3 regions of the Paenibacillus sp. FSL L8-0470 genome follow, and region 1 is predicted to be linked to each of the others. Evidence: riboswitches for the same ligand, from Rfam matches in the RefSeq annotation. Region 1 holds a riboswitch; each other region holds the start of a gene.
The links. A riboswitch is a leader RNA that binds a small molecule or an ion and turns the genes downstream of it on or off. The one in region 1 is predicted to bind cyclic di-GMP.

Region 1 (3,218 bases):
AAAGTGGCATGCTCAGCGCTGATAAGCGACAATTCCTCCCTTCCTTCGACACACTTCAATATATATAGCATATAGGATTAATGCAATATATGCGATAGCTTACAATGTTAAATGCAGCGCAGAAACTTAACAAGTTCGTAAAAACTATGCCCCGTTATTGTTGTTTTTGAGTGCTATAATGAAAATTGCTGAAAACCTAAAAATGTTCTCTTATTGATGTGAAAGAAGATGACTAACATGAACGAGGGGTTGCAGGACCGCCTTGAAAAATTCGGATTATCTCTATATATGATACGCGTTACGATTGCTGCTTCACTCTCCTGGCTTGCGGTTCACAGCTTGCATGGCGACAGTTATTTATACTTTGCACCGCTTGCCGCAATTCTTATCACCCAAGGAAGCGTCAAGGCTTCACTGGAAAAAGGGATTTACCGTCTGATGGGCGTTGTGCTCGGTGGAATTGTCAGCCTGCTCGTGGGCCATTTCTTCGACGTGGGGGCACTGTCTATTCTGCTGATGCTGTTGATCGGCATCGGTGTGGCCACCGCCTGCCGGATTAACATTCAAGCCGTTTCCCAGGTCGGTGTGACCTCCGTGCTGGCATTGACCTTTTATCAGGACCCTTATATCGTGTGGAGAGTCGCGGAGACCTTAATCGGCGTACTGATTGCCTTAATAATAAATATGATTATCGTCCCCCCCGGGGGGTTCGTCAAGGTGAAACGCCTGGCACTGGAAGGGACCCTGCTGCTGGCCGATGCCTTGACCGGACTCGCCGCAGAGAGCAGCAGTTCTAAGCAGGCTCCGGAGAGGCTGGTGCGTTCCGGACAACTGCTGGCGAAGAGCGACAAGCAGCAGAAAGAGCTGCACTATACGTTATCCCATTATCAATGCCGCAGCGGATTGCGGTCATTGACACAGGCAACCTCGCATCTGCAGAAGGTTCACCGCTACGTCAAGGAGATCGCTGAGGAGATTTCCCTCCTGCCTGCACATTATGCGGCAGCTGACTGGATGACAGAGGTCGTAACGGCAACCGCAGACTGCATCGCCCTGTATGGAACCAAAACTTTATCCGATGCCGAATGCACCCGTTCGCTCCCCGAAGCGCTGCGCCGCGCCCGGGATCTGCAGTTTGCCTGGTTCTCCGAGCTGCAGGGTCAATGCTCGCTGACAGCAGTCCGCGATCTCGGAGCCGTCTTCTCCCATCTGAACCGGGTGCTGGAGGAAATTGAACGGGCCGATTATGCAGCTACAGTTATACCGGCACCAGCCTCCGTCCGGTCCGGAAGCGCGCGCGCCGTACATCTTGTCAAAAGAGGGCTCTCCCACAAGCTATAAGCTTGGGAGCGTCCTTTTTTTGCAGAAACGACCCTGTCCTTTGAGATGAAGGCAGGGTCGTTTTTGCTTGTAATATCGCTTGGACTCAAAGCCGTCCCTTTTAAAGGGATACCAGAGAGATTTATTATTATTAAGTTGAAAAATTAATACTAAAGTACTAGAATTAAGCTTGTTTGTAGAATTATATTGGCAACCAACCCAGTATTGAACATTCCCTGTCGATTTGAGTCGATTAAATGACCTCATGCTGAATGTATATCATTGATCTATTTTTTTAAAGGCAAACTTCCCGAAAGGGCAGGACGCAAAGCGATGGGCCTAAGAATGTGAGACTATCCATTCATGGTCGCCAGGCTGCCAATTGAGATGTGACTTGGGTACCGGTAGGTGAAGACAATCTATCATAGTCCATGATGCTCTTTTCTGTACAGATACCATTGATTATACGAAGAAGCGAGGTTAGAGTAATGCCACAGCATATCATCGAGAAAAAATTCGGGCATGTATTTCATACCACAACGCCAATCGGTAACCCCGATCTTCTGGCTCTGCCCTCAGTGCAGGTTAAGCCGCTCCGTGAGGGAGATGAGGATAAGAACGGACGTATTATCGTACAGAACAACCAAATATTTATTACTCCTCCTCTGCCCGGCGGCAAACCCGCTGTCATTTCCTCCGTTCACCCTGTGGTGTTGAATATTAACCGGAAGACGGTGACAGATCCTACGGAGGTAACCCCCACGGACCGTATCACCTGGGAGATTTGCGAGAAGCCGCAGTATCAGATCACTGTATCCGAAGATAGACTGAAGGCCTACTTCACGCTCTACCGTGCAGAAAAGTACGCCTGGAAGCTCGCCAGCTCCCCGGCTGCAGCAGATGTCACGGTCCGGGCGGAACCAAATTGCGGCCTGCTGCTGTCCACCCTCACGGTGGACCAGATTATCGCCGGCTTCAAGAAAAGCTCCATTATGCGCGAGCTCAATATTCCGGCTCTTTATGCAGAGCTGAACAACCCTACCTATCTCCCGGTCTGCATCGCAGAGGGTAAAGCCCCTATTCCCGGCAAAAATGCCCGGCTGGAGCTGTTATTTGCCGAGGACAGGGAATATGAATTCATTCGGACTGCCGATCCTGCAGATTCCCTGAACCATCCAAGGGTTCCCTTTGTCCAGGAGGGAGAGGTCATTGCCCGTAAGCTGCCTGCAGAAGAGGGAGTGCCCGGCATCGACGTGTATGGCGGAATTATTCCCTCCCCGCCGCCGCAAGATATTCAGCTGGTCACTAAAGAATGTACAACCCTGCTGGCGGACGGCGGGATCGCCTCCCTCCGCCAGGGAAGGCCCCGCTTAACGGGATCTGGTCTGAACCGCAAGGTTTTTGATTTTCCCCAGACATATCTTGTTCCCGGGGACATGGACCCCGAAGCCGCCAAAATGATGTTCCCGGGTGATGTGGTCGCCACCAATGATATCGGAAACCAGACCATCCTTGAGGCTTTGGGAAATGTATACATATACGGCGACGTTACACATGCGACAATCACTGCTACCGGAAGCATTTTTGTCCAGGGCAAGGTTGTCAGCAGCCAATTGTACTCCGGTCATTATGGAGCGAGACATAACCGCCTCTGCATGTACTCCGCTCTCTTGATGGAGGAAATGACCAGTCTGAGAAAAGCGTCGCAGCAGTTGGCGAATACCGTCCAATCACGCCAGCAAACCGTAAAATACGGTCTGGTCGTTATGCTGCTGCTGGAAAGCAAATATGACCATCTCCCCGGCCTGATCAGTGATCTCCAGGAGGTTATTGCCGGGATGAATCCCGATTATCCTATCGACACCAAGCAATTGAGACATATGCTGGAGGTATTCCTG
Region 2 (3,218 bases), 6.5 Mb from region 1:
GGTCACTCCTCTGGAGGGGAACATTCCGGCCAAGGGCCGACTGGGCTTCTGGGAGTATCCTGTTCCGGCGGTCCGGTGAAATACAAGTATGAAAGGGATACCGCCCGGGTATCTTTTTAAATATAGGGCTTTGTGTATCTTTATCTCTGCCGGAGCCAATCAGGTTGTTCAGGAAGGAGCGTATGCATAGGAAATGGGCAGTCTTCTTATTGCGTGGCTTTGCATGTTATGTTTATTTCTTACGTTTAAGGATAAGGTAAGCCGGAGAATTCTATATCCCGTGGCGCTGGTAGTTATTTTCGGCACATTGGGCTATTGGAAGGTTTTAATGTAATTTATAGCAGGTACTTTATTCAGGTCTTGCCGACTCCCATGGCGAGGCCTGTTTTTATTCTTCAACGCTCCAAAGTCTATAGGCTTGCTTGAGGACCGGGTTTGATTTTGTACTGTTCCTCATAACTGTAGTAGCCGGAGATATCGAGTCCCAGGTATTTGCGCATATGGATAGCGGCCTGTGCAGCGATGACGTCATCCAGTAGCAGCATCCGTTCATGATATCCCCGGCATATAAATTTGGCCTCGATGCCGACCTGGAGCCGCTGCTGTTCATAGACTTTAACTCCGCGTTTCCTCATTTCGGCGCGCACATCCCTCAGATCGGCAGTAGCCGCATTCGCAGCAGTACGGAGAACATCCATGTATGGGGCGGGGGTCCGCAGTTGTGTCGACATAATGGCTGAATCCCGTTCAAAGGCTGATAAAATCAGCGGAAGCAATATATAGGATTTGACCAGTGTATTATCGTTACTCTCCGCTCTATGCATAAATTCAATCACCTCTAATAAGAACGTATATTCGTATTTTAACCGATTATTCGAAAATTAATCAATGGAATTTCTAAACAACTGAAACAATGTGACATAATTCACAAAATAATTATAAGAATTATTTTATATTAAAATTGAAATAATAAATATTGAAAAATAAAGCTCATTAAAAAGGAGAATTGTGATGAATTATGAGGGAAGTCTCCGCCGCGGGTTGTTGTTCGGGTTGTTTTTAAGTGTTCCACTATGGATGTCCATGATCGGCTGGGTTCAGCTGTTATAAAATATACAAATCCTAAGTCCGGCCGTTGCCCGCTGACTTATGTAAATTGACAATGACTAAAAACTGCTGCCAAGAGCTGGCGACAGTTTTTTTGCTGTTTCGACATGAGTTGAAAAATGGTTCGAATATACTAATTTTTAATATTGAAAATTTGTTTTATGTGATCGGTGAATACAACGAAACCCTTATGTGTTGCGGAATTGAGGACTTTTTCAGAGAATCTAGCAAAAAAAATAAGGAATAGATTGACAAACGGAGGGGTGAAGAGATAGACTGATTCTAGTCCGAAAGTAACAAAAGTCATAGACTACATAGAAAACAACTGTTACCAACTTCTCATGTATAATCGCAAACCGTTCGAAAGAGCGGGACGCAAAGTCAGGAATCTACAGCACTCTAAAGGTGCCACGATCGTCCGGCCGCCATGAAGCTAACCCTTCTTGGCGGTCTTTTTGTTGTTACGGGCTAATCTGTGCATTCATAGAATAGTTACATAGGAGGTACATATCATTGTTGAGGAAAAAATCATTAGCCTTGATTCTGACGGGGGTTTTAACCGTCGGCAATATGCTTCATCCGGGGATCAATGCAGAAGCGGCGGCAAGTATGCCGTACACCCCAACACCGGTGCTGGGAGTCGCCGGGAATTTCAACGCCTTTATCTTTGGAGATTTTGCACAAAGCAATGACCAGATCCACGGACGGCTCGCTGCTGCAGGGAACATTACTCTTCAGGGATATGGCGTATCCAAGGATGCTGTGGGCGGAGATGTGCTTATCGCCGGCAAAGACATCGACTTTTCAAATGGAACAGTTTATGGCACCTCTGTGTATGGAGGCAGTATGAAAAGTTCAGGAGCCGATCTTAAAGGAGGTAAGCGGCAGGATCATCCGATCGATTTTCAAGCTGAGGAGCAATTTTTGATTCAGCGTTCGAGTGAACTCGCTGCTCTGAAACAAACGCAGCCCTTTGTCAGAGATGGAGGGAAAATGACGATTAACGCTCCGGATTCCTTTAATGTCATTCATTTGACTGCTGCGGATTTGGCGGTTACCAACGGTCTCCAGTTCAATATTGCAGGAAACGCCACGGTAATTATCAATGTAAGCGGGAATAAGGTCGTCATTCCGGATTTTCAAATGTGGAACGGAAAATCTCATAATGTGTTGTTCAACTTCTACGAAGCTTCTTCTGTAGCTAATGGCAACACGACCATTGAAGGCTCCATGTTAGCGCCTCATGCCTTTGTGGCGTTCAGCCGTGCTGAGCTGCATGGTACTCTTATTGCAAAAGGATTCAGCGGTTATATTCAGATGCATCATCATACCTTTGAGGGAACGGTGCCGCCAGTCGGGCCGACACCGACACCAACGGCGACACCGACGGCGACGCCAACACCGACACCGACACCAACGGCGACACCGACGGCGACACCGACGGCGACGCCAACACCGACACCGACACCAACGGCGACACCGACGGCGACGCCAACACCGACACCGACACCGACGGCGACGCCAACGCCGGTACCAACGCCAACACCAACACCAACGGCGACACCGACACCAACGGCGACGCCAACACCGACGGCGACGCCGACACCAACGGCGACGCCAACACCGACGGCGACGCCAACACCGACACCAACGGCGACACCGACGCCAACGCCGACAGCAACACCGGTGCCGACACCAACGCCAACGCCGACACAGACGGCGACGCCAACGCCGGTACCAACGCCAACGCCGGTACCAACACCGACACCAACGGCGACACCGACGCCAACGCCGACAGCAACACCGGTGCCGACACCAACGCCAACGCCGGTACCAACGCCAACACCAACACCAACGGCGACACCGACACCAACGGCGACGCCAACACCGACGGCGATACCAACGCCGACACCGGTGCCAACACCGGTGCCAACACCAACACCAGCGCCGATATCGACGACGACGCCAACACCGGTGCCGACACCAACGCCAACACCGGTGCCAACACCAACACCAGCGCCGATACCGACGACGACGCCAACACCGACGCCGATACCGACGGCGACGCCAACGCCAACGCCGGTACCGACACCGACACCAACACCGACACC
Region 3 (3,218 bases), 5.9 Mb from region 1:
CTTCTATCAGGCGGTTCAGGTAAACGTCTCTGGCCATTGTCTAACGATTCACGTTCGAAGCAATTTCTGAAGGTACTTGAGAGCCCAACGGGGGAACCGGAATCCATGGTGCAACGGGTATGGCGGCAGCTGGAGGAAGCTAATATGTCGGGTTCGGCTTATCTGGCTACCGGCCGCAGCCAGGTGGAAATGATTCAGAGCCAGCTTGGCAGCGAGGTGCCTATCATCGTTGAGCCGGAACGCCGCGATACGTTTCCGGCGATTGCCCTGACAGCAGCCTACCTGTATTCCATGGAAGGCGTTTCGCCAAGCGAGACCGTGGCCATCCTCCCGGTCGATCCTTATGTGGAAGCCGCCTTCTTCGATACAGTAGTGCAGCTTGAGCAAACGATGCAGGAGAGCGGAGCGAACCTGGCGCTAATGGGTGTAGTACCCGAGCATGCTTCAGAAAAATACGGATACATCATTCCTACCAGCGCTGAGGCGGGAGCAAGCGGCTATCTGCAGGTAAGCCACTTCCAGGAGAAACCTGACCGTGAGCAGGCCGAGGAACTGATCAGCCGGAATGCCCTCTGGAACTGCGGCGTGTTCGCGTTCCGCCTGGGTTATCTGCTTGATATTCTGCAGCGTAAGGGATTGCCGCTGAACTATGAGGAACTGCAGAAGCAGTACAAACTGCTTGCTTCCATCAGCTTTGACTATGAAGTGGTGGAAAAAGAGGAGAAAATCGTAGTTCAGCCTTATGCCGGGTTCTGGAAGGATCTGGGCACCTGGAACACGCTAACTGAAGAAATGAACAGCAATCATGTAGGCAAAGGGTTCGTGACGGCGGATTCCGAAGGCACATGCCTGATTAATGAGCTGGATATTCCGATTACGGTGATCGGTGCGAAGGATCTGATTATCGCTGCCAGCCCGGACGGGATTTTGGTTACCCATAAAGCGGAGAGTCCGAGAATCAAGGAAGTGCTGAAGTCTTTTGAACAAAGACCGATGTACGAAGAACGCCGCTGGGGCCATTATAAAGTCATAGATTATGTGAAATACGATGAGGGAAATGAAGTGCTGACCAAACGGATTTTTATCGAAGAGGGTAAAAATATCAGTTACCAGCTGCACCATAAACGAAGTGAAATCTGGACATTTGTCAGCGGTGAAGCAAGCATTGTGATTAATGAGAAGATGCATAATGTCAAGGCAGGAGATGTGGTTCGTATACCGGAAGGCACCAAACATGCGATCCTTGCGCTGACGGATGTAGAGTTTATTGAGGTACAGACCGGTTCGGAACTGGTAGAGGAGGATAACATCCGCATCACCTTGGATTGGGAAGATATAGCTTTGCAACAGTTTATCTCGTAGGCCTAAATAATCTATTTAACCAATTGTTGCAAATCTAAAACAGGCATTTAGAACCATTTATTAATCTATTTTTATTAATGCTCTAAATAAAAACTTCATAGGGACGATACTTACGGTAAGAGGGATAAATCCTTCCAAAACGACAAGGCAAACCTAATCGAAAGATAGGGACGCAAAGCCATAGGGCCTTCGCAAGAGTGGCAGCCTGGCTACCGAAAGGAAGATAATTTTGAAAACTTACCGTAAGTCTCGTCTGCTGTCCACATTGTTGTCTCTTGCCATATTGTTAACCACTGTGCCTTTAGGGTTTGGGCTGTCGCCTTCAACCGCAGAAGCCTCATCAAGCACAGCAGTGCCGGTTAATCCGGACGCTTCAGCCGAAGCTGTCAAGCTGCTTAGTAATCTCTATTCCATTACCGGAAAAGGGATTATCACTGGACAGCACGATTATTTGGAGAGCCCGGATGAATTCAGCAACAAGCTGAAGGGAACAAGCGGAGAATATGCTGCTCTTCACGGATATGAGCTTGGCGTAATTAGCGGCCAGTCGGAGAGTACGGCTGCTTCGCAGCGCAAGAATGTGGTGAACAGCGCGATCAACTGGTACAAGAACGGCGGCATTGTCACAATGACCTTTCATCAGAATCTGCCGGGGACGGCGTACCTCTGGTCCAATGTGCAGAAGCCGCTCACCCAAGCGGAATTTAACAGGTATGTAACGCCGGGCACGACAGAATACGCCAGCCTGATCACGGATCTGGATAAAGTGGCGGTGTCTCTTAAAAGCTTGCGGGATGCGGGCGTTCCTGTACTTTGGAGACCTTATCATGAAATGAACGGCAACTGGTTCTGGTGGGGGAAGAAAAGTAATTTTGCTGAACTGTGGAATATTATGTATGACCGTTTCGTGAACGTTCATCAATTAAACAATCTGTTGTGGGTATGGAACCCTAATGCACCGAATGCCTGGTCCGATCCTTATGCGCTGACCTATCCGGGCGCTAGCAAAGTGGATGTTCTTGCAGCAGATATATATGATAACGATTATATGAATAAGTACTATGACAGTTTGCTTAGTCTGGCTGCCGGTAAACCGATAGGTATTGGTGAGAACGGTGAGATGCCCAGCACAGCCAAACTGAAGCTCTCCCAGAAAAATTTCGTTTTCATGATGAACTGGGGAAAAATGCTCTATGAGAAAAACAGCACAACTACGATTAAGAGTTTCATGAGCGATAGCTATACACTGACCCGGGATCAATATAAGAGTTGGAGTGCACCGGCCACTGCGCCAACACCGACGGCAACACCGACGCCAACGCCAACGGCAACACCGACGCCAACGCCAACGGCAACATCGACGCCAACACCAACGGCAACATCTACGGCAACGCCAACACCTAAGGTTACGCCAGCACCTGTACCAACGCCTGACTCTAATGATTCAGTGGAAGCGCCTGTGGTGAGCGGACTTAAGGGAGAGTACTTCAAAAACATGACGCTTTCCGGTACGCCCGCCTTGGTGCGCAATGATGCATTGCTTAATTTTAACTGGCGCCAGGGTTCGCCGGATCCTTCAATCGGTATAGATTCCTTCTCCGTCCGCTGGACCGGTCAAATCAAGCCAACGTATAGTGAGACTTATCAGTTTTTTACCACTTCGGATGACGGTATCCGCGTTTATATTAACGGTAAAGCTGTCATTGACAGCTGGATGAAACAGAGCGGAGCCGAGCGTACCGGAAGCATCGCTTTAACAGGCGGTCAGTTGTACGACATCAAGGTTGAGTATTACGAGAATGCCGGCGATGCGAATATCCGCTTAATGTGGCAAAGTCAAAGCCAAGCCAAAGTGA

Region 2: another riboswitch for cyclic di-GMP. It lies ahead of NST99_RS02345 (collagen-binding domain-containing protein); the one in region 1 lies ahead of NST99_RS31835 (FapA family protein).
Region 3: another riboswitch for cyclic di-GMP. It lies ahead of NST99_RS05045 (PA14 domain-containing protein); the one in region 1 lies ahead of NST99_RS31835 (FapA family protein).

Annotation. Positions count from the first base shown of each region.
Region 1 is NZ_JBBOZM010000001.1:6,985,350-6,988,567, forward strand. It holds gene NST99_RS31830 (FUSC family protein) at 238-1,341, shown strand; cyclic di-GMP riboswitch class I at 1,611-1,703, shown strand; gene NST99_RS31835 (FapA family protein) at 1,809-3,218, shown strand, end outside.
Region 2 is NZ_JBBOZM010000001.1:507,488-510,705, forward strand. It holds gene NST99_RS02335 (ASCH domain-containing protein) at 1-79, shown strand, start outside; gene NST99_RS02340 (hypothetical protein) at 411-824, opposite strand; cyclic di-GMP riboswitch class I at 1,448-1,537, shown strand; gene NST99_RS02345 (collagen-binding domain-containing protein) at 1,621-3,218, shown strand, end outside.
Region 3 is NZ_JBBOZM010000001.1:1,094,368-1,097,585, forward strand. It holds gene NST99_RS05040 (sugar phosphate nucleotidyltransferase) at 1-1,362, shown strand, start outside; cyclic di-GMP riboswitch class I at 1,499-1,579, shown strand; gene NST99_RS05045 (PA14 domain-containing protein) at 1,592-3,218, shown strand, end outside.